4 regions of the Dermacoccus sp. SAI-028 genome follow, and region 3 is predicted to be linked to each of the others. Evidence: riboswitches for the same ligand, from Rfam matches in the RefSeq annotation. Region 3 holds a riboswitch; each other region holds the start of a gene.
What was found. A riboswitch is a leader RNA that binds a small molecule or an ion and turns the genes downstream of it on or off. The one in region 3 is predicted to bind S-adenosylmethionine.

Region 1 (7,757 bases), 210 kb from region 3:
CAGCAGATCAACCCGAGCGCGAAGCTCGGCATCGGACCGCCCGTCACCGACGGTTTCTACTACGACTTCGACGTCGCCGAGGCGTTCACGCCCGACGACCTCAAGAAGCTCGAGAAGGCGATGCAGAGGATCGTCAACGAGGGCCAGACGTTCAACCGCCGCGTCATCACCGACGCCGAGGGCCTCGAAGAACTGGCGCACGAGCCCTACAAGTGCGAGCTCATCGGCCTCAAGGGCAACGCTGCGAATGCGGCCGAGGGCGCGGAGGCCGAGGTCGGTGGCGGTGAGCTGACGATCTACGACAACGTCCGCCGCGACGGCACCGTCGCCTGGGGCGACCTGTGCCGCGGCCCGCACGTGCCGTCGACGAAGGTGCTCGGCAACGCGTTCAAGCTCATGCGTTCGGCCGCCGCGTACTGGCGCGGCAGCGAGAAGAACCCGCAGCTGCAGCGCATCTACGGCACTGCGTGGCCGACGAAGGACGAGCTGAAGGCCTACCTCGAGCGCCTCGCCGAGGCCGAGAAGCGCGACCACCGCAAGCTCGGCGCCGAGCTCGACCTGTTCAGCTTCCCCGAGAACATCGGCCCCGGCCTGCCCGTGTTCCACCCCAAGGGCGGCATCATCAAGCGTGAGATGGAGGACTACGTCCGCCGCCGTCACATCGAGGAGGGCTTCTCCTACGTCGGCACGCCGCACATCGCGAAGGAAGACCTCTTCTACACCTCGGGTCACCTGCCGTACTACGCGGACGGGATGTTCCCGCCCCTCGACGTCGACGGGCAGAACTACCGCCTCAAGGCGATGAACTGCCCGATGCACAACGAGATCTTCCGTTCGCGTGGGCGCTCCTACCGCGAGCTGCCGCTGCGCTTCTTCGAGTTCGGCACGGTGTACCGCGACGAGAAGTCGGGCGTGCTCTCCGGTCTGACGCGCGTGCGCATGATCACCCAGGACGACTCGCACAGCTACGTCACGCCCGAACAGGCGCCGGGGGAGATCAAGCACCTGCTCGACTTCATCCTCGGCCTACTGCGCGACTTCGGCATGAACGACTTCTACCTCGAGCTCTCGACGCGCGACGTCGACGGCGACAAGAAGGACAAGTTCATCGGCACCGACGAACAGTGGGACATCGCGACGAAGGTGCTGTCGGACGTCGCGCTCGAGTCCGGCCTCGAGCTCGTGCCGGACCCGGGCGGTGCCGCGTTCTACGGCCCAAAGATCTCCGTGCAGGCGCGCGACGCCATCGGCCGTACCTGGCAGATGTCGACGATCCAGTACGACTTCAACCAGCCCGCTCGTTTCGGCCTCGAGTACCAGGCGGCGGACGGTTCGCGTCAGCAGCCCGTCATGGTCCACTCGGCGAAGTTCGGCTCGATCGAACGCTTCCTCGGCGTGCTCGTCGAGCACTACGCGGGCGCGTTCCCGGCGTGGCTCGCGCCGGTTCAGGTGCTCGCCGTGCCCGTCGCGGAGGAGTACTACGACTACCTGCAGGACGTCGCGATGAAGCTGCGCGAAGCCGGCGTGCGTGTCGAGGTCGACATGAGCGACGACCGCTTCCCGAAGAAGATCCGCAACGCGTCCAAGTCGAAGGCGCCGTTCATCCTGATCGCCGGTGAAGAGGACCGCGACAACGGCGCCGTCTCGTTCCGTTTCCGCGACGGGTCGCAGAAGAACGGCGTGCCGGTGGCCGACGCGATCGCCGAGATCACCCGCGTCATCACCGAACGTCAGAACACCGACCCGACGGCCGGCTGACGTCTGCCTCGACGACGACGCGCGCCCCCGAACCTCGCGGTTCGGGGGCGCGCTCGTGTGTTGGCATGTGCACCCGAGGGCCGGCGTTCGACACGGCCGGGTGACCACGCTCGGGGTAGGGAACCCGGTTGCGTCACCCGTCGCGGGGACCCACCTCAGCGCACGGTCACTTCGCTGCAGCGAAGCCCTTCTCGAGGTCGGCGATGATGTCGGCGGAGTTCTCGATGCCGACGCTCAACCGCACGAGTCCGGGCGTCACGCCGGCGCCGCGGCGGTCCTCGTCGCTGCCCTGGGAGTGCGTCGTCGACGCAGGATGGATGGCGAGGGAACGGACGTCACCGATGTTCGCGACGTGCGAGTGCAGTTCGAGAGCGTCGACGAACTTCTTGCCCGCCTCGACGCCGCCGGCGATCTCGAACGACAGCACGGCGCCGGAGCCGGCGGGCAGGTAGCGGTCGGCGAGTTCCTTGTAGGGGCTCGACGGGTCGGAGGCGTAGAACAACTTCTCGACCTGCGGCTGCGACTTCAGGAACTCGACGACCTTCTTCGCGTTCTCCACGTGTCGCTCCACACGCAGCGACAACGTCTCGAGGCCTTGCGCGATGAGGAACGCGTTGAACGGGGAGACGGCCGCGCCGAGGTCGCGCAGCAGTTCGACGCGCGCCTTGAGGATGAAGGCGAGGTTCGCGCCGAGCGGCGATCCGACGCCGAGGTCGCGGGCGAACACGAGACCGTGGTAGCTCTCCGACGGCTCGTTGAACTGCGGGAACTTCGCCGGGTCGGCGGCGTAGTCGAACGTCCCGGCGTCGACGAGCACGCCGGCGATCGACGTCCCGTGCCCCCCGAGGTACTTCGTCGCGGAGTGAATGACGACGTCCGCGCCATGCTCGATCGGGCGCAGCAGGTACGGCGTCGCGACGGTGTTGTCGACGAACAGCGGCACCCCGGCGTCATGCGCGATGTCGGCGAGGCCGCGCACGTCGAGCACCTTCTGGTCGGGGTTGCTCAGCGTCTCGCCGAACAGCAGCTTCGTGTTGTCGCGGATGGCGCCGCGCCACTCGTCGAGATCGTTGATGTTGTCGATGAACGTCGTCTCGACGCCGAGTCGCTTGAGCGTGTACTTCAGCAGGTTGTACGTGCCGCCGTACAGCGCGGACGAGGCGACGATGTGGTCGCCGGCCTGAGCGACGTTGAGGATGGCGAACGTCGTCGCCGCCTGACCCGACGCGAGCAGCAACGCGCCGACGCCGCCCTCCAGCGCGGCGATGCGGTCTTCGACCGCCTGCGCCGTCGGGTTGCCGATGCGCGTGTAGATGGGGCCGAGATCCGACAGGCCGAAGCGGTTGGCCGCGGTCTCGGCGGAGTCGAAGACGAACGACGTCGTCTGGTAGATCGGCAGCGCCCGGGCGCCGGTGTCGCCGTCGACGTTCTGGCCGACGTGGATCTGCTTGGTCTCGAAGGCCCAGTTCTCGGAGCTCATGATGATGTCCCTCTCGAGGAGTACGTGGACGCACGGGCGGCGCACCGTACGTGTGGTGCCCGAAGGGGAATCCCTCCGCGCTTGCCCGGACGCGCTCGGCGCCGGGCCAGGTCGTCACCCGGAGCACCCCGCCGCGGTGGGAGGGTTGCCGGCCAGCAAACCGGGGTTTGACGCTGGCGCTCGTGACCTGCGGCCACTCTAGGCCGGGTGGTGTCATCAGGCGGGAATGCTGTCTCACATTCCGGTCGCGGCCCCGTGCTGACGCGACGCGCCTACGGGCGACGACCCTCATGCCGTGCTTGACTGTTGCCATGACACCGACGATCGTCCGCGCGCGCCGCGAAGACGCGTTCGCCTGCGCGGCGCTGCGTCTGCAGATGGACCTCGAGGCGGGGGAGAGCAACCGCTCCGGCTTCATCACCGAGTATGCCGATCACTGGCTCGCGCACTACGACGATCTGCCGACGTGGCTCGCCTCGAGTGCTGACGGGACGGCTCTCGGCATGGTGCAGACGTCGCTCGTGCACCGGCCCCCGGCGCTGGCTCGGCCGGCGCAGCCGTCGCTCAACATCGCGGTCGTCTTCGTCACGCCGTCGGCGCGCGGCCAGGGCCTGGCCGAGCGGATGCTGCGGATCGTCGACGCCTGGGCCGACGCGCACGACGTCGCGCGAATGATGCTCAACGCCCGTCCGCGTGCCCGCAGGCTGTACGAACGGGCCGGCTTCGGCCCGCCGGACGAACGTCACATGCAGCGTGTGGCGCCGTTCGGCCTCGACGCCCGCCGCGATGCGGAGCGTGCGTCATGAGCGACGACGTCATCTGGGCGCTCGATCAGCGCGAGCGCTGCATCGCCTGCCCGTCCAAACCGGTCGCGAACGCCGTCGTCCTGCACCTCGGTGCTGACGGCGCCCTCGCGCGCGACGCTGTCGAGCAGTGGGCTCGTGACGGCGTCATGGCCGCCTCGGTCGCATGGCCGGGGGCGGCGGCCGGCCTCGATGACGACGACTGGCTCGACCTCGAGGACGCCGTCACGGGCCTCGCCGGGCTGGCGAGCATCGTCGCCGTCGTCGGTGACGGCGACGCGGCCGAGGTCGCGCGGACGTTGGCGGGCCGTGTCGGCGACGTCGCGCACGCGGGGGAAGCCGACCGAACCATTGTCCCGGCGCGTCTGCGCGAGATCGCGGCGGTCTGAGACCGCTCACCCGGGGTGCATGGTGCGCGCGAGCCCACCCGCGGCCGCTGCGTCGAGGCAGGCGGGGCTCTAGGATCGGGCCATGGTCGACGAGTTCAACACTGATTCGCAGGACGACATCCTCATCGAGCAAGCCGGCGCCTTCGCGGGCGAGGCCGACGGGTTCGGGCGGCTGTGGACGCCGCACCGCATGGCGTACATCGAGGGCGAGCGTCCGACAAAGGACGCCGGCCACGGCTGCCCGTTCTGCGCGTCGCCTACGAAGACCGACGCCGACGGCCTCATCGTCCACCGTGGTGAGCACTGTTTCGTCGTGATGAACCTGTTCCCGTACAACCCGGGCCACCTGCTCGTGTGCCCGTACCGTCACGTCGCCTCGTACATCGACCTCACCGACGACGAGACCGAGGAGTTCACGAAGCTGACGAAGGCCGGGGTGCGTGCCCTCAAGGCCGCGTCGAACCCGGGCGGGTTCAACCTCGGGATGAACCAGGGTGACGTCGCAGGTGCCGGCGTCGCCGCGCACCTGCATCAGCACATCGTGCCGCGCTGGGGTGGCGACATGAACTTCATGCCGATCATCGGGCGCACCAAGGCGCTGCCGGTGCTGCTCGAGGACAGCCGTCAGCGCATCGTCGCGAACTGGCCGAACGACTGACACCGGGCACCACGGGCAGTGCGCTGCCTCGAACGGGTATATCGAACCGCTACAGTTGAACCACCATGCTCAACAAGTACGCGCGCGCGTTTTTCTCCGCCATCTTCCGGCCCATCGCCCAGCTCCTGCTGCGTCTCGGCATCAGCCCCGACGTCGTGACGATCGTGGGCACCGTCGGTGTCGCGTTCGGTGCACTGTGGTTCTATCCGCGCGGCGACTTCCTCGTCGGCACGTTGTTCATCACCGTCTTCGTCTTCTCGGACATGCTCGACGGCAACATGGCGCGCCTGTCGGGCCGCTCGTCGACGTGGGGTGCCTACCTCGACTCGACGCTCGACCGCGTCGGTGACGCCGCGATCTTCGGCGGCCTCGTCCTGTACTACGCGGGCAAGGGCGACAACTTCCTCATGGCGTGCCTCGCGCTCGCGTGCCTCGTGCTCGGCTCGGTCGTCTCCTACGCCAAGGCCCGGGCCGAGGGTCTCGGCATGCAGGCGAACGTCGGCATCGCCGAGCGCGCCGACCGTCTCGTCGCCGTGCTCGTCACGACCGGCCTCGTCGGCTGGTTCCTGCCCGAGATCGTGCTGACCGTCGTGCTCACGCTGCTCGCCGTCGCATCGTTCATCACGGTCGTGCAGCGCATGCTCATGGTGCGGAAGCAGGCCCTCGCCAAGCCGTTCGAGGGCTGAGCGCGTGGCCGCCGAGGGGTTGACGACGCGCGCCCGCGACGCCGTCACCGTCGCAGCGTTCAAGGGCGCCTGGTGGGGCGTGCGGGCGCTGCCCGAGCGCGCCGCCCACCGCCTCTTCGACGTCATCGCGGACGTCACGACGCGCCGCGGCGGCCCGAGCGTCGCGCGGATGCGCTCCAACTACGCGATCGCGCGCCCCGAACTCGACGACGCAGCCCTCGACGCGCTCGTCGCCGCCGGCGTGCGCTCGTACCTGCGCTACTGGTGCGAGGCGTTCCGACTGCCGTCGCTGACACGCGAGCAGATCGCCGAGAGGGTGACCACCTCGGGTGAACTCGAGGCGACCCGCAGCATGCTCGCCGATGGACGCAGCGTCGTCGCCTACCTCGGCCACCTCGGCAACTGGGATCTCGCGGGCGCCTGGTCGGCGACACAGCTCGCGCACGTGACGACGGTCGCCGAGCGACTCGAGCCCGACGCTCTCTTCCGCGCGTTCCTGCACTTCCGCGAAGAGCTGGGCATGACGATCATCCCGCTGACCAAGGGCGAGAACGTCCTCGGCCAGGTCGAGACGCTCGTGCGCGAACCGGGTGCGTTCGCGCCGCTGCTGTCGGATCGCGACCTCACGAGCCGCGGCGTCACGGTCGACCTGTGCGGCGAGCCGGCCCGCCTCGCTGCCGGCCCCGCCGTCATCGCCCGACGCACCGGTGCGGCACTCGTGCCGATCACGATCACCTACCGCCGGCGCGACGGCGGCAGCGGCTGGGGCATCGACATCCGCTTCCACCCGGCGGTCGACATCGCCCACACCGATGATGCCCGCGCCGACGTGCAGACCGCCGTCCAGGCGTGCGCCGACGCGCTCGGTGGCGCCATCCGCGAGCACACGCAGGACTGGCACATGATGCAGCGCGTGTTCGTCCGCGACCTCGACGCGCGCCGGGGCTGAGCGGTGCGGATCGGCCTCGTCAGCCCGTACTCGTTCGACGTGCCCGGCGGTGTGCAGCTGCACGTGCGCGACCTCGCGACGTACCTGCTCGCAGAAGGGCACGAGGTCAGCGTCCTCGCGCCGAGCGACGGTGACGACGCGGGTGCGCCGTACGTGACGAGTGCCGGGGGAGCGATGCCCATCCGCTACAACGGTTCCGTCGCGCGCCTGGCGTTCGGTCCGGTCGCGGCGAGCCGGACGGCGCGCTGGGTGGAGCGCGGCGACTTCGACGTCCTGCACGTCCACGAACCGATGACGCCGAGCGTGTCGCTGCTCGCGCTGCGCACGTACGACGGGCCGGTCGTCGCGACGTTCCACACCTCGATCGAGCGTTCGCGCGCGCTGCAGCTCGCCCAACCGTTCCTGCGCCCGGCGCTGGAGAAGATCACCGGGCGCATCGCCGTCTCGCGCGCCGCGCGGGACACCGTCGCGCGCCATCTCGGCGGTGACGCCGCGCTCGTGCCGAACGGCGTCTACGTCGACCGGTTCGCGACGGCTCGCCCCGAGGCGCGCTGGCAGGATGGGGGCGAGCGCCCGACGATCGCCTTTCTCGGACGCATGGGGGAGCCGCGCAAGGGCCTGCGCGTTCTGCTCGACGCCGTCCCGCTCATCGCCCGGGCGCACCCCGGGGTGCGCGTCCTCGTCGCGGGGCCGGGTGACGTCGACGCGGCGCGGCGGGAGGTGCCCGCCTCGGCTGAGGGTCACGTCGAGTTCCTCGGGCTGCTCAGCGACGCCGAGAAGGCGTCGTTGCTGGCGTCGTGCGACGCGTATGTCGCGCCCAACATCGGTGGCGAGAGCTTCGGGATCATCCTCATCGAGGCGATGAGCGCCGGCGCCCCCGTCGTCGCCAGCGATCTGGAGGCCTTCGCGCGCGTGCTCGACGACGGCCGCTGCGGCGTCCTCTTCGACACCGGCGACGCGGCGGCGCTGGCGCATGCGGTGACGGGGGTGCTCGCTGACCGCGGTGCGCGTGACGCCCTGTCCCGGGCCGGGAG
Region 2 (7,757 bases), 900 kb from region 3:
TCTCAGATGATCGTGCTCGCATCGCGCCCCCATGGCGCGCCCACCTCCGACAACTTCCGCCTCGAGACGCGGGAACTCCCCGCCCTCAGCGACGGCGAACTGCTCGTGCGCAACACCGTCATGAGCGTCGACCCGTACATGCGTGGCCGCATGAACGACGTGAAGTCCTACGTCCCGCCGTTCCAGATCGACGAGCCCCTCGACGGCGGCGCGGTCGGCGAGGTCGTCGAATCCCGCGCTGAGGGTTTCGCGGAGGGTGACCTCGTCCTCCATGGCCTCGGCTGGCGCGACATGGCCGTCGTGCCCGCGAAGGCGGCACGCAAGGTCTCGACGAACGTCGGTGGCGCGCAGGTGTCGCCGTCCGCCTACCTGGGCGCGCTCGGCATGCCCGGCATCACGGCGTACGGCGGGCTCATGCGCGTCGGTGAATTCCACTCCGGCGACGCGGTGTTCGTTTCCGGCGCTGCTGGTGCCGTCGGCTCGCTCGTCGGTCAGATCGCGAAACTCGAGGGTGCGTCCCGCGTCATCGGTTCGGCGGGCTCCGCACAGAAGATCGCGCGTCTCGAGGAGCTCGGTTTCGACGCCGCCTTCAACTACAAGGACGGTGACGTCCGCGGCCTGCTCAAGAACGCCGCGCCGGAGGGCATCGACGTCTACTTCGACAACGTCGGGGGCGACCACCTCGAGGCGGCCATCTCGTCGATGAACACCCACGGGCGCATCGCGATGTGCGGCGCCATCGCGCAGTACAACTCGACGGAGCCGCCCGCCGCGCCGCGCAACCTCGCGCTCGTCATCGGCAAGCGCATCACGATCCGCGGGTTCATCCAGAGCGACTTCCGCGACCTCGTGCCCGAGTTCCAGCAGAAGATGGCGACGTGGCTCGCCGATGGCTCGGTTCAGTGGGACGAGACGGTCGTCGAGGGCCTGGAGAACGCGCCGCAGGCGTTCATGGACCTGCTGAACGGCGCCAACACCGGCAAGATGGTCGTCTCGATCTGATCGTTCGACTCCTGTCGCGCCACGCCCCGCAGGGCGGCGCATGCGACGTGAGATCCAACTGCGTCACCAACGTCCGGGTGAGTCAGTCCTGACTGACTCACCCGGACACGAGAGTGACTCACTCGCCGGTAGACCCAGCACCCCGGCCTCGAGCACCCCGGGCGAGCGCCGTCGGGCGGGTATAACGTCGGGGGATGAGCGCGCTCCCTTCCACGAACTGGGCCGGCACCGTCGTCTTCGAAGCACGCGAGCGATACGCGCCGCGGACGACGTCGCAGGTGCAGGATGCGGTCTGCCGGGCAGCGGCCGACGGTGGGCGGCTGAGGGTGGTCGGCACCGGCCACAGCTTCAACGACATCGCCGACACAGACGGCGTGCAGCTCAGCCTCCTCGACCTCGAGCGTCGCATCGACCTCGACGAGGACGCACGCTGCGTCACCATCGACGGCGGCGCCACGTATGCGCAGGTCAACGCCGTTCTCGCGCAGCGTGGTTGGGCGTTCGAGAACCTTGCGTCACTGCCGCACATCACCGTCGCCGGGGCCATCGCGACGGCGACGCATGGCTCCGGCTGGGAGCGTCCGAGCCTCGCGTCTGCGGTGCGTTCGCTCACCCACGTCACCGCTGCGGGCGAGCTGCACACGATGACGCGCGGCGAACCCGGGTTCGAGCACTATCCCGTGCATCTCGGTCTGTTCGGGCCCGTCGTCGAGTTGATCCTCGACGTCGTGCCCGCGTTCGACATCGCAACGACGGTGTACGAAGGGCTCGAATACGACACCCTCGTCGACCATCTCGACGACCTGACGCGCCCGCTCTACTCGTTCAGCATCGCCCCCGACTGGAGCGACGGCGGTCGGGCGTTGCTCTTCGCCAAGCGTCCGCGCGGCGTCGATGCTCCGGCGCAGCTCGCCGGCGCCCGCGCCGCCACGAGCCCTCGTCACCCGAGCCCAGGCGCTGATCCCGTCGCGGTGACTGAGCAGCTCGGTGTTCACGGGCCGAGCGCCGAACGGCTGACTCACTTCCGCAGCGACTTCACCCCCAGCGTCGGCGACGAGGTGCAGAGCGAGTACTTTGTTTCACGTGAAACGGTCGCGGACGCCCTGCGAGCGCTGCCACGGTTCGCCGACGTCTTCGCCCGCCTCGCGCATTCGATGGAGATCCGCGCCGTCGCCGGCGACAGCCTCAGTGCGAGCCCGTTCGCCACAGGCGAGATGCTCGCCATCCACCTCACCTGGCGCCGCGACCCGGACGCCGTCCGCCGTGAACTGCCGGCCCTCGAAGCTGCACTCGGCCACCCGCGCCCGCACTGGGGCAAGCTGCACGCGGCACCGCCACAGCAGCTCAGCGAACAGTTCCCCGGACTGCATGCCCTCGACGGCGAGGCGCGTCGGCATGACCCGTCCGGCATGTTCCGCAACGCCTGGGTCGAGCGGTTGCTCGGGAATGAGCCGGCCTGATTTGGTGCTGCAACCGGGGCAGGCGTAACTTCCTGAGACGTGGAGAGCATAGATGTTCGATAAGAAAAAACAGCCCAGTGTGGAACTGGCCGGTGAGGCCGCTCACGCCTCTGCCGTCGCGCAGTTGAGGGCCTCCTTCGAAGCCATCCCCGCCGGCGCCACGGTGCGCCTCGCGAAGAAGACCTCGAACCTCTTCCGTCCGCGCGAGAAGGCGAAGGTGGGCCTCGACGTCAGCGGCCTCACGGGCGTCATCAGCATCGACGCCGATGCTCGCATGGCCGACGTCCAGGGCATGTGCACGTACGAGAACCTCGTCGACGCCACGCTCGAGCACGGCCTCATGCCGCTCGTCGTCCCGCAGTTGCGCACGATCACCCTCGGCGGCGCCGTCACCGGCCTCGGCATCGAGTCGACGTCGTTCAAGAACGGACTGCCGCACGAGTCCGTCCTCGAGATGGACATCCTCACCGGCACCGGCGAGCTGCTCACCGCCTCGCCGACCAACGAGCACGCCGACCTCTTCCGCGCCTTCCCCAACAGCTACGGCAGCCTGGGCTACGCGACGCGTCTGCGCATCGAACTGCAGCCGATCGGTGACCTCGTCGAGACGCGCAACGTGCGGTTCGCGAGCGTCGCAGCCATGACGCGAGCGATCGACGCCATCGTCGAGACCCGCGAGTGGCAGGGCGAACGCGTCGACGGCCTCGACGGCATGATCGTCAGCAAGGACGAGGCCTATCTCGTGCTCGCCAACTTCTTCCCCGAGACGCGCCGCCGCCCGAGCGACTACACGGGGCAGAACATCTTCTACAAGAGCATCAGTGAGCTCGACCGCGACACGTTGAGCGCGCACGACTACATCTGGCGTTGGGACACCGACTGGTTCTGGTGCTCCGACGCGTTCTTCGCACAGAACCCGAAGGTGCGACGCGTGTGGCCGCGCAAGTACCGTCGCAGCGACTTCTACCACCGCATCGTCGGGTGGGAGAACCGCTGGGGCTTCGCCGCGAGGATCGACGAGATGCGCGGCGAACTGCCGCGCGAGCGCGTCGTGCAGGACGTCGAGGTGCCCCTCGAACAGCTCGAGACGTTCATGCCGTGGTTCGACGAGCACGTCGGCATGACGCCCGTGTGGGTGTGCCCGCTGCGCCTGCGCGGCGACGACGCGTGGCCGCTGTACCAGCTCGAACCGAACCGCACGTACGTCAACGTCGGGTTCTGGGGCACCGTCGCCATCACCCCCGGGCGGTCTGACGGCGACGTCAACCGCGACATCGAGGCCGTGCTGCCGACGATGCACGGCCACAAGTCGCTCTATTCCGACGTCTACTACGACGCCGAGACGTTCGAAGCGCTGTACGGCGCAGCCGAATACCGCCGCATGAAGACGAAGTACGACCCGCAGGGCCGCCTTCCTGAGTTCGCTGACAAGATGAGGACGCACGCATGAGCCAGACCACGACCGCCAACCCCCTCGTCGCCCAGGCCGTCCAGGCCGTGTTGGAGGAGCCGTTGCCCTTCCGCATCACGGCGTACGACGGCACCGACATCGGCCCGCGCGACAGCGACATCGCCGTGCGTGTCGAGAGCGAGGAGGGGCTGCGCTACCTCCTCAGCGCCCCTGGCGATCTCGGCCTCGCCCGCGCCTATCTGACGGGCACGCTGACCGGCACCGGTTTCCACCCTGGTGACCCCTACGAGGTGTTCAGCCGCATCAAGCGTGACGTGCGCACGAAGCAGCTGACGCCGAAGGGCGTCGCGTCGGCGCTCGCGCCCGTCGTCAAGCAGCTGGGGCCGAAGGCGTTCGTCCACCCGCCGCTGCCCGAGGTCGAGAACGAGCCCCGCTGGAAGCGCCACCTCGCCAAGGTGAACCCGGTGAGCCGCGCCGCCGACTCGATCAAGCACCACTACGACGTCTCGAACGCGTTCTACGAGAAGGTGCTCGGTGACTCGATGGCCTACACGTGCGCCGTGTTCGACACGCCGGACGACACCCTCGAGGACGCGCAGGAGCGCAAGTTCGCCCTCGTTGCCGACAAGCTCGACCTGCAGCCCGGCCAACGGCTGCTCGACGTCGGCTGCGGCTGGGGCGGCATGGCGATGCACGCCGCTCGCGAGCGCGGCGTCCACGTCATAGGCGTCACCCTGAGCAAGGAGCAGGCCGAGTGGGGTCAGCGCGCCGTGCGTGAGGCGGGCCTCGAGAGCCTTGTCGAGATCCGCTACGGCGACTACCGCGACGTCACCGAGACGGGCTTCGACGCCGTCAGCTCGATCGGCCTCACGGAGCACATCGGCGTGAAGAACTACGCCAACTACTTCTCGTTCCTGCACTCGAAGCTGCGCGACGGTGGCCGCCTGCTCAACCACTGCATCACGCGTCGCGACGACACGGCTTCGGCCAAGCCGGAGCCGTTCACCGATCGCTATGTCTTCCCCGACGGCGAGCTCGCCTCGCCGGGGCGGCTCATCAGTGAGTGCCACGACGCCGGTTTCGAGGTTCAGCACGACGAGAACCTGCGCCTGTCGTACGCCCTGACGCTGCGCGACTGGTGCCGCAACCTCGAGGCGAACTGGGATTTCTGCGTCGCCGAGGCGGGCCTGCCGACCGCGAAGGTGTGGGGCATCTACATGGCCGGTTCACGCCTCGGGTTCGAGGAGGGCTGGCTGCACCTGCACCAGGTGCTCGCCACGAAGACGACCGACAACGGCGACAACGGCGGCTACCCGCTGGGCTCGCACTGGGCACCCTGAGCTCTCACTGGCGGTGCTGAGCGGCTGCCCGTTGCCCGTCCAGACGCAGGCAACGCGCAATCATGACGGTGGGGTGATGCCGACCAGCATCGCCGCCACCGTCATGATCTGCGTCCACGCGAACGCGTTCTGGAACGAACTGTTCGCGATGACGACGGCCGCCGAGCGCAGGTTGAACGCGAGGATCGCGGCGCGGGCCCCTGACGCGCGGCGTGTGCGCGCCCAGTAGACGAGAGCGCCGACGGCCGGCGCGAGCAGCGACCACATGTACGCGCTGAAATCGCTGCCACCATGCGACTTCACGAACTCGACCGTGACGATCGACGCTCCGATCTCGAACACGGTCAGGGCGACCATGAACCATCGATCACCGCTGCTCACCGACGGGGGAGTGCTCCACGGGCGTTCTGCTCTCAGTATGGCCGCCCGGGTGCGGCGGGCCCCTGACGAATGTCACGGTGTGGCCGCCGTTGATGCATAACTCGACCTTTATGTTTGGCCAGTGCTACGTTATGTGCGGGTCACGAGCCCCGGCGCGAAGTCTCGGCTGGCCGGGCGGCAACCCCCATGCGAACGCACACGTGCGCCGGGGTGCCCCGAGTAACGACCCGGCCGCCCGTCGACCGACGCGGCGGCAAGCGCAACGAAGGGTCTGCCATGACACTCCTCGACACCACGCCCGACACGAACGTCGACTCCGCGAGCGGCGCACCGACGGGTGTTCCGACGAGCGCAGCGGCGCGCCACGGCGGCACCGTCGCGACGCCCGGGCTGCGCATCGAACGCCTCGGCCCGGCGTTCGGCGCAATCGTCCACGGCGTCGACCTCGCGCAGGTCGACGACGCGATAGCGTTCGACCTGCGCCGCGCGCTGCTCGCGCACAAGGTGCTCTTCTTCCGGGGTCAGGACGCGTTCGACGACGACGCTCAGGTGCGCCTCGGAAACCTGCTCGGCGAGCTGACGGCGGGCCACCCCGTCGCGGGCACGCACGAGCGCAAGGAGATCTACTCGATCGACTCCTCCGACCCCGAGTTCTCGTTCTCCGACGAGTGGCACACGGATGTCACGTTCATGAAGGAGCCGCCGGCCATCAGCGTCCTGCGCGCCGTGACGTTGCCGGATTACGGCGGCGACACCTCCTGGGCCGACGCGCAGGCGGCGTACGACTCGCTGTCGGAGCCGTTCCGCGGCCTCGTCGACCAGCTCGTCGCCGCCCACGACGGCAACCGCGAATGGGGCGCGTACCTGCGCAAGAACGGTGGGCAGGAGTGGAGCGGCGAGGTCGTCACCGAGCTGCCCGTCGTCGAGCACCCCGTCGTGCGTGTGCACCCCGAGACGGGCCGTCGCGGGTTGTTCGTCAACCCCGGTTTCACCTCCCACATCGTCGGCGTGTCGCAGGCCGAGTCGCGGGCGATCCTCGACGTGCTGTACGCGCACCTGACGCAGCCCGAACACACCATCCGCCACCGTTGGGCGCCCGGCGACGTCGGCATCTGGGACAACCGTGCGACGTCGCACTACGCGAACCGCGACTACGTCGACGCCAACCTTGGCCCGCGCGCCATGAGGCGCGTGACGGTCGGTGGCGACAAGCCCGTCGGCGTCAATGGCCTGACGGGTGGCGCAGCTGCCTGACGGTGTGAGCTGACATGGCGCGGTGCGGGTCTCTGGGGCCCGCATCGCGTCGTCATGTACCCCTCTGCGATTTTCGTCCCCCTTCGCGAATCCCGTCCCCCTCGGCGAATCCGGTCCCCATCGGCGATTTGCTTGTGCACATTCGTCCAGCCGGCCGTCGGGAAAATCGGTCGCCGGGGGCGTCGCACGGTGATGGAATGACGGGATGCTGAAGCTCATCAGGCCCGACGCCGCTCGCTACGACGACTGGAAGGACGCATTCGACGAGTTCGGCGCGACGCCGAAAGACGGCACGGGCTATCGTCGCGACGACGTCGTCGACACGTCGCGCGCCGGGTTCGACGCCTACCTCACCGATCGTGCGCGCCAGGGCGATACGACCGTCGCGCCGCCTGAGGGATTCGTGCACTGCAGCTATTTCTGGGTGCTCGACGGCCCGCGGGCGGGGGAGGGTGACATCGTCGGCTTTCTGGCCCTGCGTCACACCCTCACCGAGGTGCTGTACGAGGCGATCGGTCACATCGGCTACTCGGTGCGTCCCAGCGCTCGTGGGCGGGGTGTCGCCGCGGGCGCGCTGATGCTCGGTCTCGACGAGGCGCGGGCGCTCGGCGTCGAACAGGTGCTGGTGTGCTGCAGCACCGAGAATCCGGCGTCACGCGCCGTCATCGAGAAGTGCGGCGGGCAGTTCGAGGACGTCCGCTCCCACCCCGCGTTTCCGGGCGAGACACGTCGCTACTGGTTCGGCTCGCCGCCGTTTCCGCAGGGACCGACGGCCTGACGCCGGCTGCCTCGGGTGCGGATGTGACCGAAACTCGCGGATGAGGACGAGAATCGCCGATGTGACCGCCGTTCGCAGAGGTGGACGAGAATCGCCGACGGGGACAGGAATCGCAGAAGGGGCACGGTGCG
Region 3 (7,757 bases):
CCGCGTGAGCGCCCCGCGGACGCGCAGGCCCAGGCGGATCAACAGCACGCCCGGTTCAAGCACGAGAAGAGCGACTTCCTCAGCTACCTCAACCTGTGGAACTACGTGCGCGAGCAGCAGCGCGAACTGTCCAGCAGTGCCTTCCGGCGCCTGTGCAAGCGCGAGTACCTCCACTACCTGCGGCTGCGCGAATGGCAGGATCTGCACGGTCAGCTCAAGGCGGCGTGCAAGCAGGCCAAGCTGTTCATGAGCGACAACGCCGCGAGCGAGGATGCCGTCCACCAGGCGCTGCTCACGGGTCTGCTCAGCCACGTCGGGCTGCGGGATCGTGAGAAGCGTGAGTACCTCGGCGCCCGTCAGGCGCGTTTCGCGATCCAGCCCGGCTCGACGCTGTTCCGACGCCAACCCGACTGGGTCATGGCGGGCGAGCTGGTCGAGACGACCCGCATGTGGGCGCGCACCAACGCGGTCGTCGACCCCGCCTGGATCGAACGGGCGGGCGCCCACCTCGTCAAGCGCTCGTATGCCGAACCGCACTGGGAGCGCTCGCGCGCGGGGGCCGTCGCGTCCGAGCGGGTCACGCTGTACGGCATCCCGATCGTCGCGGGCCGCAAGGCGGCCTACGGCGCGATCGATCCGGAGGTCTCTCGCGACCTGTTCATCCGTCACGCTCTCGTCGAGGGTGACTGGGATGCGCAGCACCAGTTCCTCAAGGACAACGCGGCGCTGCGCGCGCGCTTCGCCGACCTCGAGGCGCGCGCCCGACGGCGTGACCTCGTCGTCGACGACGACGTCCTGTTCGACTTCTACGACGAGCGCATCCCGGCGGACATCGTCTCCGGGGCGCACTTCGACCGGTGGTGGAAGAACGAGCGTCGCACGAACCCGAGCCTGCTCACCTTCACCGAGGATTTGCTCGTCGCCGACGACGCGGACGCCGTCGACGAGTCGGCCTACCCGAAGTCGTGGCGGCAAGGCAGTCTCAGGCTCAAGTTGACGTATCAGTTCGAGCCGGGTGCAGACGCCGACGGCATCACCGTGCACGTGCCGCTGCCGGTGCTCAACCAGGTCGAGGATCACGGGTTCGACTGGCTCGTGCCCGGTATGCGTGAGGAACTCGCGACGGCCCTCGTGAAGTCGCTGCCGAAGAACATCCGACGCAGCTTCGTCCCGGCTCCCGACCATGCGCGGCGGGCGCTGGCGCTCATGGATGCCCAGGGTCGCCCGGGTGAGGTCCCGTTCGCCGACGAGCTGGGCGAGGCGCTGTTTCGTCTCACCTCGGTACGTGTGCCCGCGGGGAGTTGGGACCCGGGGAAGCTGCCCGACCACCTGAAGGTCACGTTCAGGGTCGAGGATGAGCGGGGCCGCAAGATCCGTGAGAGCAAGGATCTCGCGGCGCTGCAGGACGAACTCGCCGGGCGTCTGCGTCAGTCGATCGCGAAGGCGGCCGGAGACCTCGAGCAGCAGGGGCTGACGCAGTGGACGTTCGGTGAGCTGCCCCGCCAGTTCACGAAGTCGGCCGGCCGCCAGCGGATGACGGGCTTCCCGGCTGTCGTCGACCACGGCCGTGACGTCGCTGTCGAGGTGCTCGGCACCGAGTCCGAGGCGCGCCAGGCCACTCGGCTCGGCACCCGCCGTCTGCTGCTGCTCAACACGCAGGTGCCGTGGAAGCGAATCCTCGGCCTCATGAGCAACCGGCAGAAGCTCGCGCTCGGCAACAACCCGCACGGTTCGATGGACGCCCTCATGGACGACGTCCTCGCGGCCGCCGTCGACTCCGTCATCGAAGGCATGCCCGGGCGCGAAGTGCGCGACGCAGAGCAGTTCGACGCGGCCCTCACGGCGATCCGTCAGCAGGTGGCACCGCTCGTGCTCGAGGCGGCCGAGAAGCTCGCGCCCGTGCTCGAGCACGCCGCCGAGGTGCAGCTCGGGCTGTCACGATTGACGGCGCCCGCGGCGAAGGCGTTGCACGACGACGTCGCCGCTCACCTCGTCGCGCTCATCCATCCCGGTTTCGTCGCCGAGACCGGGTTGGCGCGCCTCGGTCACCTCGATCGCTACGTGCGGGGAATGCTCGAGCGGCTCGACAAGGGCGTCACCGATCTCGTGCGTGACGCCGACCGCGCCGACCTCGTCGCGACCGTCCGACGTGAGTACGACGACATGGTCGCCGGGCTGCGCCCCGAGCGCCGTGGGGACGCCGACGTGCTCGACATCCGCTGGATGATCGAGGAGCTTGCCGTCAGCCAGTTCGCGCAGCGTCTGGGCACCGCTCACCCGGTGTCCGAGAAGCGGATCTACAAGGCGATGGACGCTGCGGAGGCCCGCTGATCGGGCGTAGGTTGGAGGCCATGGCGAGCATCTTCAGCAAGATCATCGACGGCGACATCCCGGCGCACTTCGTCTGGCAGGACGAGGTGTGCGTGGCGTTCCTCGTCATCGACCCCATCACCGACGGGCACACGGTCGTCGTGCCGCGCGGGGAGATCGTCGAATGGACGCAGGCGCCGCCGAGCATCTTCGCGCATCTCACGGGTGTCGCGCAGATCATCGGTCAGGCGCAGCAGCGCGCGTGGCAGGCGCAGCGCGTCGGCCTGCTCGTCGAGGGGTACGAGGTGCCGCACCTGCACCTGCACGTGTGGCCGACGCAGAGCCCGGCCGAGTTCGACCCGCACGCCGTCACGCGCGGCCAGGACCAGCAGATCCTCGCCGAGAATGCCGAGGCGCTGCGGGCGCAGTTGCGCACCGACGGTCATGCCGAGACCGTTCCGGACGCCGCGTCGCCGCAGACCTGAGTGGCCGCGGCGTGGGGGAATCATCCCCGCGCGCGGGGCGTTGAACGGTGAGCACCTGACGAAGGAGTACGACGTGCTTGATCCCACGCAACTGTTCCGCATCGAGACCGACACCCCGCTCGCCGAGCAGAGCGCCTCGACCCTCGTGGTCTCGCTGGGCGGTTTCATCGACGCGGGCAACACGCAGAAGTTGATGACGGCGCACATGCTGGGCACGCTCGAGCACACGGTCGTCGCGTCGTTCGACGTTGACCAGTTGCTCGACTACCGCGGTCGCCGCCCGATGATGACGTTCGATCGCGACCGCTACAGCGAGTACGACGACCCGGCTCTCGTGCTGTACCGCCTCGTCGACGCCGAAGGCACGCCGTTCCTGCTGCTCGCCGGCCCCGAGCCCGACTACCAGTGGGAGCGCGTCAGCGAGGCCGTCCGCATCCTCGCGGCGAACCTCGGCGTCTCGCTCATGGTGAGCGCGCACGGAATCCCGATGGCCGTGCCGCACACGCGCCCGGTCGGTTTCACGCGTTTCGCCTCCGATCAGCGTCTGCTGACGGAGAACGAGCCGCTCTTCGGCAACGTCCAGGTTCCCTCGAGTGCCGAAGGGCTCATGCACATCCGGCTCGCCGAGGCGGGCATGGACACCGCAGGTTTCGCGATCCACGTGCCGCACTACCTCACGCAGGTCGAGTTCGCGGACGCCGCGCTCGCCGCGCTCGAGGCCGTCTGCGGGCTGACGGGGCTGGCGATCCCCGCTCAGGAGCTCGCCGCGATCGCCGGGCTGCATCGCGTCGACATCGCCAAGCAGATCAGCGAGAACGACGAGGTCACCGAGGTCGTCGAGGGCCTCGAGCGGCAGTACGACGCCTTCACCGAGGGTCGTCGTCGACGCTCGCTCCTCGCCGCCGAGATGAACGACCTGCCGAGCGCAGACGAGATCGGCGCCGAGCTGGAGCAGTTCCTGCGCGCCGAGGGAGAGGATCCGGGCACCAAGGGCTCGTTGTGAGCCCGCGAGCGCTTCTCGCCGGCCGTCGGTCTGAGCCGACGGCCACGCGGGCTTCGCAACGCTCGCCTGGCTGCGGCCACCCCTGCGGTGGCTTGCCGGGCCCCCGCCAACTTGGGAGGATCACCTCATGTTCGGATTCGGTCAAGACAAGAAGGCTCCTGCAGCCCCCGAGAAACCGTCGGGCATGCTCGACTCGACGGCCAACACCCTGGCGCAGCACCTCATCTCGGTGGGCATCGGGGGCGTGGCGACGTTCAAGTCGGCCCGCGCCGTCGCCGACGAGGCGATGAAGAAGGCGGGCTCCAAGGAAGCGGCGATGGACGACGTCGTCGCATCACACACGAAGCTCGCGGGCGCGAACGGCTTCCTCACCAACCTCGGCGGTTTCGTCACGCTCCCCGTGGCACTGCCCGCGAACGTCATCGGTTTCTACACCGTCGCGACGCGCATGGTCGCGGCAATCGCCGCCATCAACGGTCACGACGTCGACGACCCAGCCGTGCGCTCGGCGATCCTGCTCGACCTCATCGGTGCGGACGCGACGCAGGTCCTCAAGGGCCTCGGCCCGATGACGGGTGGCGTCGCGACGAACGTCGCCACGCGCAAGCTGCCGCCGGCGGCGCTCGCCGTCGTGAACAAGTCCGTTGCGTTCCGTCTCGGCTCGCAGGTGGGGCGTCGCTTCCTCACGCGCATTCCGCGCCTCATCCCCGTGGCGGGCGGCTTCATCGGTGGCGGCCTCGATGTCGTCCTCATCCGCAAGATCGCCCAGTCGGCGCGTCGCGACTTCGTCGCGCAGATCCCGCCGTCAGCCTGACGTCGCCCTGATTCCACCCCGAACGCCACTCGTCTTCGGCGGGTGGCGTTCGGCGTGTCCGGGCCGGTTCGGCGATGTGTCGTCCGTGCGCATCAACGGGCTTCCGGGCGACGATCTGAGGGCCGCGAACCCCCGCCTGGCCTTGCTCGAACGGCCCACTCACCCACAGGTGTGACGGCTACGGCCCGTTTCGCGGCCCGCAGGATGCCTCGTCCACAGGTTTGTGGCTCGTGGTCAGCGCGCGGGTGGCGTCATGGGTTTCGCTGGGGGCATGAAGACAACAACACGACTCAAGGGCCTCAGCGCCCTGGTGGCAGCCCTTCCCGATCTCGTCGGCTCCGAGGGGGCGGGCGCCGTCATCGTCCTGTTCGAACGTGACGGTGCGCTCGCGGGGGTGCTCGGCTGGGCGGACGATGCGTGCGACGGGGAGACGGCGCACATGCTCGACGTCGTCGCTGAGCGGCGCGCGACGATGGGTGCGCAGGCCGCCATCGCCATCGCCTATCGCTGCGAGCCGGGCCGCGTCGACATCGCGGCCCTCGCGAAACGCATCGAGCGCCGCGTGCCGCTGCACCACGTCCTCGGTGCCAGCGACGAGCACTGGTGGGCCATCGAATGCGAGCTCGGCTGCTGTGACGGCGCGATCCACGAGATCCCGTCCCTGTCAGAGCAGACCCGCGAGCAGCTTCGCGACGTCCGCCGCGGCGGCGAGGCCATGGCCGCCACCGCGCGCCCCGTTCCCAGCGTCGTCGACGTCCGAGCCGCCTGGGCACGGTTGTGCGACGTCCCCGACACCGCGTCGGGCACCCGGCGACGCTCCCGCAGCGCCGACCTGCAGGTGCTCGCCGACGCTGTCGTCGACGGCCCGACGCGCGATGAGATCCTCCTGTGCGTCGCACCCGAACTGTTCCGTCTGCTGAGCCCGGGCACGCCGCTCGGCGAGCCTGGCCCGCTGATGACGAGCGCGTGCCTGCGAACTTGGCTGCCGCTCGTGCCGCGCCACGGCCGCGCCGCGTGGAAGGCCCTCGAGGCCGCCGCGACCTGGCGCGAAGGCGACCTGCGAGGAGCCGGTGCGTGCGCCGCGGCGTCGCTGCGCATCGGACGGACGTCATTGGGGCAACTGCTGCGCGACATCACAGGCACGGGGTTGTCGTACGAGCAGGCCGTCGGTGCGCTCCACACGAAGGCTCGGCAGAGTTCCGTCGCCTGACGAGCGTGCCGGTTGTGGGAGCGCGCCACATCGTGGACGTCGCCGCGCGGGCGATGGAAGCCGCGGGCAGGGCCGCCTACTGTGTCGCAGGTCAAGAGTTTCAGCGACACAAGCCCCGGCTTGCTGAGCGGCAACCCTCCCTCGCGGCGGGGTGCCCCGGGTGACGACAGGGCCGCCCGTGGGCGGCAAGCGCGAGAGGTGGGTTGCGACCCACCTCGGAATCGAGGACGTCATGGTTTCGCACCGTCGCCTCGCCGTGGCCGACTCCGCGGCGCCCCTCACCGACGACGGGTTCAACCCGCACGCACGTGCCGTCCACATCGGCACCCTGACGCTGGAGAACGGCGCCGCCCTGCCCGACGTCGTCATGACGTACGAGTGCTGGGGCGAGCTGAACGACGACGCGAGCAACGCCGTCCTCGTCGAGCACGCCCTGACCGGAGACTCGCACGTCGTCGGGCCGGTCGGCCCCGGGCAGCCGACGGCGGGGTGGTGGCCTGGTCTCATCGGCCCCGGCGCGCCCCTCGACACCGACGAGCTGTTCGTCGTGGCGATCAACGTGCTCGGCGGCTGTCGCGGCAGCACGGGCCCCATGTCGCTCGCACCAGACGGCCGGGTGTGGGGCGGGCGCTTCCCACACGTCAGCGTCAGGGATCAGGCGCGCGCCGAGGCGCGGGTCGCCGACGCTCTCGGCATCGCGCGCTTCCACACTGTCATCGGCGGCTCCTTCGGCGGGATGCGCGCCGCGGAGTGGGTGGCGACCTTCCCGCATCGGGTGCAGCGCGCCCTCGTCGTCGCGAGCTGCGCGGCGGCGGGCGCCGACCAGATCGCGTGGGGGCACACGCAGGTGCGGGCAATCGAAGCTGACCCGGATTTCCGGGGTGGCGGCTACCTCGAGCAGGGCGTCTTCCCGACGTCGGGGCTCGGGCTCGCCCGCCAGATCGCGCACACCTCCTACCGCAGCGCGCACGAGTTGCAGGAGCGGTTCGGGCGCGAGTCGCAGGGAGCGGACCGCACGCTCGACGGCGGCCTGTTCGCCGTCGAGAGCTATCTCGAGCACCACGCCGCGAAACTCGTTGCGCGGTTCGACGCCATGAGTTATGTGCGGCTCACGCAGGCGATGGCGACGCACGACGTCGGCCGCGGCCGCGGCGGCATCGAGCCTGCGCTTCGGGTGTTCGGGGGTGAGCTCGTCGTCGCCGCGGTCGACTCCGATCGGCTGTTCCCGGTCAGTGCCTCCGCCGACATCGTCCGGGCTCACGGGCGCGGACGGCTGCGTCTCATCCACTCGCCGCACGGTCACGACGGTTTCCTCATCGAGGCCGACCAGATCGCGGCGCTCGTGCGCGAGGTCATCGCTCGGCCGCTCACGGCCGAGGCGGGCCGCGTCCATCCCGTGGCGTGACGGCGGGCGCTCGCGGCACCTCGGGTAGCGTGTGAGCCGATCGCCACAGTCGCAGAACAGGGGTTGCGCATGTCCGTCGTCGTCAGTTTCGCTCCGGGCCCGGAGGGTGAGGCCGCGGTGGCCGAGGCCGTGCGTCAGTCGAGTGTGCTGGGGCGCCCGCTCGTACTCGTCTCGACCGTCCCGAGCGACGACGCGCGCGCTGCCGCGCAGGAGAGTGCGGACGCGGTCGGCGGCCGCGTCGTGCAGGTGGAGGAGGGCCAGGACGCGGTCGAGGTGATCCTCGACGAGGTGGCCGAACTCGACCCGGCGCTGCTCGTCATCGGGCTGCGTCGCCGCACGCCCGTCGGCAAGCTGATCCTCGGTTCGAGCGCTCAGCGACTGCTGCTCGACGCGCCGTGCCCCGTCCTCGCGGTCAAGCCCACAGCGCACTGATCTCGCGCTGCTCCCAACCCCGGCCTGACGCGCTTGCGTCAGGTCGGGAACACCCGCGCACGCAGGGGCGTTGAACCCCGTGATTCTGCGGTTCTCGA
Region 4 (7,757 bases), 1.2 Mb from region 3:
TCCAGGCCGTTGATGAGACGTACGAGGGTGCTCTTACCTGCGCCGGAGAAACCGATGACGGCGACGATGCGTCCGCGCTCCACCTGCGTCGTGATGCCGTCGAGAGCCGTCACCCGGCTCTTGCCGCGGGTGAACGTCTTGCCGACGTCGTGGAAGGCGACGGCGGGCGGGGTGGCACTCGCCGGCGCGGCGGCCTTCGTCAGTGTGGGGGAGGGGCCCGTCACTTCGATCCCTTCGCCTTGATCTGGGCCTCGAGGTTCGCGAGGATGCCCTGCACCTCGGAGGCGGAGTTGTTCACGAGGACGCTCGTGCCCTTCGTGCGCTCCTCGATGAGCTTCTCGACGCTCGGGTCGTGGTAGGCCTTGACGAACTTGGCGTAGTCGGCGTTGTCCTTGTCCGCGGCGCGCGCGACGACGACGTTGATGTACGGCTTCGACGAGGCCGCATGCGGGTCGTCCTTGAACAGGGCCTTGCTCGGGTCGAGCTTCGCGTCCGCGGCGAAGTTGTTGTTGACGATCGCGCCGTCGACGGACGGCAGCGCGGCCGCGGTCTGCTCGGCGTTGACCGCTGTGACGGTGACCTTCGAGGCGCCGGCGTCGATGTCGGCCGGGGTCGACAGCGAGGTGCCACCACCCTTGAGCTTCAGCAGTCCGGCGCTCTGCAGCAGCAGCAAGGCGCGCGCCTGGTTCGTCGGATCGTTGGGGATGGCGATCTTGCCGCCCTGGGGGAACTGGCCGACGCTCGTGTGCTTCTTCGAGTACAGCGCCAGCGGGACGATGTACGTCGCCCCGATGGGCGTGAGGTTCTGCTTCGCCTTGGTGTTGTAGTCGGCGAGGAATTGCAGGTGCTGGAACTGGTTGAGGTCGACCTGGCCCTCGGAGAGCGCGGGGTTGGCCTGGGTGTAATCAGAGAAGTTGACCGGTTCGATGTCGAGACCGTACTTGTCCTTGCCCACCTTGACGAGCTGGTTCCAGTACGGGTCCGACGCCTCCGTCGTGCCCACCTTGAGGTGGGTCAGCTTGTCGTCACTGCTCCCGCCGAGCACCTTGGCCCCGATGCCGGCGGCCAGCGCGACGACGAGGACGCCTGCGCCGATCGCAACGTACTTGCCGGTGTCGTTCTTCGGTTTCGGGGGCAGGGCGGTCGCGCCGTTCTCGGCGCTCGTGGCGTCATGCGTGGACGAGGTGGGCGTCGAGGTCTCGTCGGCGGGGGTGTGCTTGTCGGTCATGATCTCTCCTGGTGAGGCGGCAAGGATGCGAATGCGCGGGGCTGGCGCGGGTGCGCGGAGTCAGCGTGAAGGCGGGGCGCCGGGGTGGGGCGCGGTGCGCGGTGTCGTGCGGGGCATGCCTTTCGGGGCCTGGGCAGCGCAACGGAAGGCTCACGAGGATGCCGTCACGTTGGGTGCCGAGCGTGCTTGCCGCGTGGTCGACGCGGCCGGGTCATCACCTGGAGCACCCCGCCACGCGTGTGAGGGTTGCCGTCCGACCAGCCAGGGCTTTGCATCGGATCTCTTGACCAGCAGCGAGATTAGAGCCGCGCACGACAAAGCGTCAAGTTGTGGCACTGGAGATGAGACGTGGGCGAAGATTGTGACGTGCGACACGCGGCGTGGCTGATGCGGCGTCTTTCGCCGTCGAGGCTCGGGTGAGTGATTTCTTCACACAGCTTGGACGATCGTCTAGGTGGGTGATGAGTGTGACGTCGGCCACGCGCCGAGGGCCCCGGCGTCGTGTTCGACGACGCCCCACCCGGGCAGCACTTCGGTGACGTCCTGACTCAGCCGGACGCCACACGCTCGGCTGGTTCGAGCGTGCGGGCGGTCTTCCGCGGCGGCCACCCGAAGAATGACTTCCGCACGATGGGCACGTTCGTCAAGGTGCAGCGTCAGGTCGGCTCGTCGTGGGTCGACGTCCTCGACGACCACGACTGGGACACCTCGTACGTCTGGTCGCGCGAGGGCGTCTCGTACTCGCGATGCACCATGGAGCGGCGCATACGTCGCGGCACGCCCGCGAGCACGTATCGCCTCGTGCAGCAGGGCAGCTGGAAGAACGGCTGGAACGGCAAGGTCAGTGCCCATACCGGAACGAGCCGGGCCTTCCAGGTGCGCTGAGACGGCCGGTGCGCCGCGGTGGCCGGTTGATCGGCCGCCGGCTCAGCGGCCGCCGTGCATGTCGTCGTCAGCGTGGCGGGAGGACATCCGTCTGCGCGGGCAGGTCGGCGACGCCGACGGGGCACGTGACGCCCTTGAAGCCGTGGTTGCAGTAGCCGCCGGGGTGCTTGGACAGGTACTGCTGGTGGTACAGCTCCGCCGGCCAGAAGGGGCCCGCCTCGTCGGCCGGGCGCATCTCGGTCGTGATGGCGCCGCGGCCCGCGTCGTCGAGTGCCTCCTGGAAGAGCGCGGACGTCTCGCGGGCAGCGCGCTCCTGCTGCGGCGTCGTCCAGTAGATCGCCGAGCGGTATTGCGTGCCGACGTCGTTGCCCTGCCGGTTCGCGGTCGTCGGGTCGTGGTTCTCCCAGAACGCCTTGAGAAGCTCGCGTTCGGACACGCGCGACGGGTCGTAGGCCACCATGACCGTCTCGGTGTGGCCCGTGCCGCCGCCACAGACATCTTCGTACGTCGGCTCGGTGGCGTGGCCGCCCATGTACCCGACGGCCGTGGTGACGACGCCCGGAATCTTCCAGAAGATGCGTTCGGCGCCCCAGAAGCAGCCCATCGCGACGTACAGGGTCGCCGAGCCGTCGGGCAGTTCGGAGAACATCGGCACGTCGAGGACGTCGTGCAGGTCGCTCGCCTCGGGCGTTCGGGTGTGCTTTCGAGTGAACATGAGGTGCCTTTCCTCGGGTTCCGAGACAACACCGCCGGCGGTCGAGGCATTCCGGCCCGACCCTCCGCCGGCATGAACGGGTTGTCGCACGATCCAGGCGGACGCGCCGAAAAACCGGTTGCGTACGCAGCTGGTGCTGAGTGCAATGTCGCCATGCGCATTCGTCAGATCGGCCCGTCCGACCCGCTGTTCGACGCCTGGGCGCAGGTGTTCATGACGGTGGGCCACGAGCAGTGGGGCAAGCACACGATCGCCTACCCCGCCGACGAGCTGCGCGCCATGTGGGGCAAGGAATCCGAGACGCGTCATGCGTTCGTCGCCGTCGAGGGGGAAGCCTCGTGCGACGACGACGCCGTTGGGGGAGCAGCCGACATACAGGATGATGGCGTGGACACAGCAGCTGGCGTCGTCGGTGCCGCCGAGCTCGTCCTGCCGCGCCGCGACAACACCCACCTCGCGTTTCTCCACCTCGACGTGCCGGCTCCCGCGCGACGACGGGGTGTCGGCTCGGCGCTGCTCTCAGCCGCGGAGGAGATCATGCAGGACGAGGGACGTACGACGGTCCTCGTCGAGACGCAGACGCCCGTCGGCCAGCCTGACGCCGCAGGCGCCTTCCTCGCTGCCCGCGGGTTCGCCCAGGCCCAGACGTGCGTGCGCAACGCTCAGCGTCTGCCGGTCAGCGACGCCGTCGCCGCACAGATGCGTGCCGCCCTCGCGTTCGACGACGAGTATGTCGTCGAGACGGCCGTCGACGACCTCCCGTCGCAGTGGCTCGAGGAGCGGGCCCGTCTCGGAGCGATGATGTCGACCGACACCCCGCTCGGTGACGTTGCGATCGAACCGGAGACGTGGGATGCCGCGCGGGTGCGCGAGCTGTTCGACACCGCACGCGCTCAGGGCCGACGCGTCGTCGAGGCCGTGGCGTGGCACCGACCGACCGGGCAGATGGCCGCGTTCACGCACGTCAGCGTTCCCGCGGAGACGCCTTGGATCGCCTACCAGGACGACACCCTCGTCGAGGCCGCGCACCGTGGGCACCGGCTCGGCTACCGGGTCAAGGCTGCGGTGTCGCTGCTGCTGCCGCAGGTCGCGCCGGGCGTCGAGGTGCAGCGCACCTGGAACGACGAGACGAACACCCACGTGCTGCGGATCAACTCCGAGCTCGGCTACGAACGCGAGGGCACGATGATCGAATGGCAGAAGAGGCTTGCATGAGCCCGTCCGAGGCGCCCGTACGCGAGGTGCTCGGCATCGAGGTGACGCACGAGCAGCTGCTCCAGTGGCGCGCGTGGACGATGCCGGTCGAGCAGCCGTTCGTCGTGCCCCGCAGCGTCGCGCACGACCTCGGCCTGCGCGACGAGCCCGAGCGGGTGACGTTCGAGCTCAAGGACACGTTCCTGCTGTACGGCGTGGACGACCAAGCCATCTGCTGGCTCGATCGCGCGGCGGCGCGCGCCTTGCCGGCGTCTCTGAGGCGAGCGCAACCCACGCGTCACCTCTGGCGTAGCGGTGACGACGCGTCGGCCATCGCGCGCGACCTCGAGCGCGTCGTGGCATACGTCGTCGAGGGGCGGCGCGCGAGTCGTCATCGCGAGATCACCCAGCGGGCCTGGGCCGATATCGACGCCGTGCTGCCAGGCGCCCGTGAGATCGCGGGGACGTTCCCGCGCGCCAGCGGGCCCAACTGCTTCGGTGCCGTTCTCACCGCGGCCGGCGTGGACGGCGCACGTGAGGAGTGGATGCAGCGCGAGCCGATCGAGGCGTGGCTGCGAGAGCGGACGCGGTTGCTGCCGCGTCATGACACCGACGGCGGCCTTGGTGTCGTCCATGTCTGGCGCAACCCTGACGGCCTGATCGACCACGCGGCCGTCAGCCTGGGTGGTGGCTACGCGCTCCACAAGCCGTCGTGCGGATGGATGTCGCCGACCAAGGTGCTGACGACGCGGGAACTCATGGCGAGCGCCCGCGTTCCCGGGCGGCGCGTGCGCCGTCATCGTCTGCTGTGACGTCGTGATCGGGACGAATGGGCGGGGCGCGTGCGCACTCGGTAACCTGGGGCGCGTGACCGACGTGCTGACGATGCAAGATGCCCTGTTGACGCTGCAGAAGTACTGGACCGACCGCGGATGCATGGTCGTGCAGCCCTACAACACCGAGGTCGGTGCGGGGACGATGAACCCCAACACCGTCATGCGCGTGCTCGGGCCCGAGCCGTGGCACGTCGCGTACGTCGAGCCCTCCGTGCGCCCGGATGACAGCCGCTACGGCGAGAACCCGAACCGGCTGCAGACGCACACGCAGTTCCAGGTCATCCTCAAGCCCGACCCGGGCAACCCGCAGGAGCTCTACCTCGGCTCGCTCGAGGCGCTCGGCATCGACCTCGACGCGCACGACGTGCGCTTCGTCGAGGACAACTGGCAGCAGCCCGCCATCGGCGCGTGGGGCCTGGGTTGGGAGGTCTGGCTCGACGGCATGGAGGTCACGCAGTTCACATACTTCCAGCAGGTCGTCGGGCAGAACCTCGAGCCTGTCGCCGTCGAGCTGACGTACGGCATGGAGCGCATCCTCATGGCGCTTCAGGGCGTCACGCACTTCAAGGACATGGCGTACGCCGAGGGCATCAGCTACGGCGAGGTGTTCGCGCAGAACGAGTACGAGATGTCGCGCTACTACCTCGACGACGCCGACGTCGACGCGGCCCGCGCGTTCTTCAAGGAGTACACCGACGAGGCTCAGCGCCTCATCGACGCGCGCCTGCCGGTGCCGGCGTGGACGTACGTGCTCAAGAGCTCGCACGCGTTCAACATCCTCGACAGCCGCGGCGCCGTCTCCACGACGGAGCGTGCGCGCTCGTTCTCCCTCATGCGCCGCCTCGCTCGCGAGACCGGTGCACTGTGGAGCGAGCGTCGCGCCGAACTCGGTCACCCGCTGCTCAAGGGCGACGCGGCGACCTCACGCGTGCGTGAGCTGGCGGAGGCGGCCGCGTCGGCGCCCAACATCACCCAGCCCGTCGAGAAGCCCGAGCCGGCGCCCACCGCAGCCGAACTCGGCGACGCGCGGCAGACGTTCGCGTTCGAGATCGGCGTCGAGGAGATGCCGCCGCACGTGCTCGACGCGACGATTCCCGCCGTGCGCGAGGCCGTCACGTCGGCGCTCGCCAGCACCCGCCTCGAGCACGGCGACGTCGCCGTCGTCGGCACGCCGCGCCGCATCGTCGTCACCGTGCCCGGGGTCAGCGCGCACGAGCCGGACTCCGAGACCCTCGCGAAGGGCCCGAAGGTCGCGGCCGCCTACAAGGACGGCGCGCCGACGAAGGCCCTCGAGGGCTTCGCGCGCGGCAAGGGCGTCTCCGTCGACGACGTCGTCACCGCCGAGTTCGACGGTGCCCAGCACGTCGCCGTCAAGCAGACGCAGACGGGGCGCGGTGTGCTCGAGGTGCTCGGGGAGATCGTCGCCGACGTCGTCTCCGGCCTACGCAGCGACAAGAACATGAAGTGGAACGACCCGCAGCTGACGTTCAGCCGCCCGATCCGCTGGGTCGTCGCGCTGTGGGGCAAGCACGTCGTCCCCGCGACGGTGGGCTCACTCACCACGGGCCGCACGACGTACGTCGCGCGCACCGCAGCGCAGCCGCACGTCGACGTCGCCGCTGCCGACGAGCTCGTCCCGACGCTCGAAACGGCCGGTTTCGTGCTTGACCCGACCGCGCGACGCCGGCAGGTCGTCGACGGTGCCCTGGCGCTCGCGAAGAGCGTCGGCGGCACGATCGACATCGACGGCGAGGCGAGCCTCGTCGACGAGATCACGAACCTCGTCGAGGAGCCGCAGGGTGTGCTCGGCACCTTCGAGGAGCGCTACCTCGAGCTGCCCGAGCAGATCCTTACCACCGTCATGCGCAAGCACCAGCGCTACCTGCCGGTGCGCGACGCCTCCGGCACGCTCATGCCGTACTTCGTCACGATGGCCAACGGCTCGATCGACGACGACGTCGTGCGCGCCGGCAACGAGTCAGTGCTGCGGGCCCGCTATGAGGACGCGGCGTTCTTCTGGGAGGCCGACCTCAAGGTTCCGCTCGACGACTTCCGCGCGCAGATCGACAAGCTGACGTTCGAGAACCGTCTCGGTTCGTTCGCGCAGCGTGCGGACCGCATCAAGGACGTGTCGACGAAACTCGCTGCGTCCGTTGAACTCACGGGCGATGAGCAGGCAACGTTGTCGCGTGCCGGCGCGCTCGCGAAGTTCGACCTGTCGACGGCGATGGTCGTCGAACTGTCGAGCCTCGCCGGAACGATGGCGCGCGAATACGCGCTGAAGGCGGGGGAGGCCCCGGCTGTGGCCGATGCCCTGTTCGAGATGGAGAAGCCGCGCTCGGCGGGCGACTCGCTGCCCTCCTCGACGCCGGGCGCGCTGCTCGCGCTGGCCGACCGGTTCGATCTGCTCACCGCGATGTTCGCCATCGGCGCGAAGCCGACCGGCTCGTCCGACCCGTTCGCGCTGCGCCGCGCGGCGCTCGGCGTCGTGTCGATCCTGCGCGGTGTGCCGGCCGTGGCCGCCATCAGCGTGAGCGACGGTCTCGACGCTGCCGCCGCGCGACTGCGTGAGCAGGGCGTCGAGGTCTCGGGCGAGGCGCTCGCATCGGCTCTCGAGTTCGTCGAGGGCCGCTTCGGCCAGCAGCTGCGCGACGAAGGCGTCTCGGCGGCGCTCGTCACGGCCCTCAGCCCGAGCGCCGGAACGCCCGGTCGCGCGGCCGCGGTGCTCGCCGATGTCGAGGCTCTGCGCGATGACGAGGCGTTCCGCGCCCTCGTGCAGGTGACGCAGCGCATCACGCGCATCGTGCCTGCGGGCACCCAGCCGGGCTTCGATGTGTCCGTGCTCACCGACGAGGCCGAGAAGACGCTGGCTCCGCTCGTCGAGGCACTGCCCGACCAC

Region 1: linked by a shared signal. The riboswitch ahead of EDC82_RS06450 (bifunctional o-acetylhomoserine/o-acetylserine sulfhydrylase) and the one ahead of EDC82_RS05530 (homoserine O-acetyltransferase) in region 3 are both predicted to bind S-adenosylmethionine.
Region 2: linked by a shared signal. The riboswitch ahead of EDC82_RS01465 (TauD/TfdA family dioxygenase) and the one ahead of EDC82_RS05530 (homoserine O-acetyltransferase) in region 3 are both predicted to bind S-adenosylmethionine.
Region 4: linked by a shared signal. The riboswitch ahead of EDC82_RS10770 (MetQ/NlpA family ABC transporter substrate-binding protein) and the one ahead of EDC82_RS05530 (homoserine O-acetyltransferase) in region 3 are both predicted to bind S-adenosylmethionine.

The regions. Positions count from the first base shown of each region.
Region 1 is NZ_SMFS01000001.1:1,405,977-1,413,733, forward strand. Features, by position in the region: gene thrS (threonine--tRNA ligase) at 1-1,758, shown strand, start outside; gene EDC82_RS06450 (bifunctional o-acetylhomoserine/o-acetylserine sulfhydrylase) at 1,925-3,238, opposite strand; SAM riboswitch class IV at 3,311-3,426, opposite strand; gene EDC82_RS06455 (GNAT family N-acetyltransferase) at 3,550-4,044, shown strand; gene EDC82_RS06460 (hypothetical protein) at 4,041-4,430, shown strand; gene EDC82_RS06465 (HIT domain-containing protein) at 4,513-5,088, shown strand; gene pgsA (phosphatidylinositol phosphate synthase) at 5,154-5,774, shown strand; gene EDC82_RS06475 (phosphatidylinositol mannoside acyltransferase) at 5,779-6,723, shown strand; gene EDC82_RS06480 (glycosyltransferase family 4 protein) at 6,727-7,757, shown strand, end outside.
Region 2 is NZ_SMFS01000001.1:296,536-304,292, forward strand. Features, by position in the region: gene EDC82_RS01440 (NADP-dependent oxidoreductase) at 1-1,002, shown strand, start outside; gene EDC82_RS01445 (FAD-binding protein) at 1,197-2,462, shown strand; gene EDC82_RS01450 (FAD-binding oxidoreductase) at 2,515-3,912, shown strand; gene EDC82_RS01455 (cyclopropane-fatty-acyl-phospholipid synthase family protein) at 3,909-5,213, shown strand; gene EDC82_RS01460 (hypothetical protein) at 5,274-5,570, opposite strand; SAM riboswitch class IV at 5,733-5,860, shown strand; gene EDC82_RS01465 (TauD/TfdA family dioxygenase) at 5,871-6,848, shown strand; gene EDC82_RS01470 (GNAT family N-acetyltransferase) at 7,054-7,626, shown strand.
Region 3 is NZ_SMFS01000001.1:1,195,010-1,202,766, forward strand. Features, by position in the region: gene hrpA (ATP-dependent RNA helicase HrpA) at 1-2,331, shown strand, start outside; gene EDC82_RS05510 (HIT family protein) at 2,352-2,795, shown strand; gene EDC82_RS05515 (PAC2 family protein) at 2,869-3,798, shown strand; gene EDC82_RS05520 (EcsC family protein) at 3,926-4,612, shown strand; gene EDC82_RS05525 (hypothetical protein) at 4,884-5,822, shown strand; SAM riboswitch class IV at 5,912-6,020, shown strand; gene EDC82_RS05530 (homoserine O-acetyltransferase) at 6,055-7,227, shown strand; gene EDC82_RS05535 (universal stress protein) at 7,297-7,659, shown strand.
Region 4 is NZ_SMFS01000001.1:2,359,211-2,366,967, reverse strand. Features, by position in the region: gene EDC82_RS10775 (methionine ABC transporter ATP-binding protein) at 1-224, opposite strand, end outside; gene EDC82_RS10770 (MetQ/NlpA family ABC transporter substrate-binding protein) at 221-1,228, opposite strand; SAM riboswitch class IV at 1,406-1,517, opposite strand; gene EDC82_RS10765 (neutral/alkaline non-lysosomal ceramidase C-terminal domain-containing protein) at 1,730-2,113, shown strand; gene msrA (peptide-methionine (S)-S-oxide reductase MsrA) at 2,181-2,828, opposite strand; gene EDC82_RS10755 (GNAT family N-acetyltransferase) at 2,982-4,043, shown strand; gene EDC82_RS10750 (hypothetical protein) at 4,040-4,834, shown strand; gene EDC82_RS10745 (glycine--tRNA ligase) at 4,890-7,757, shown strand, end outside.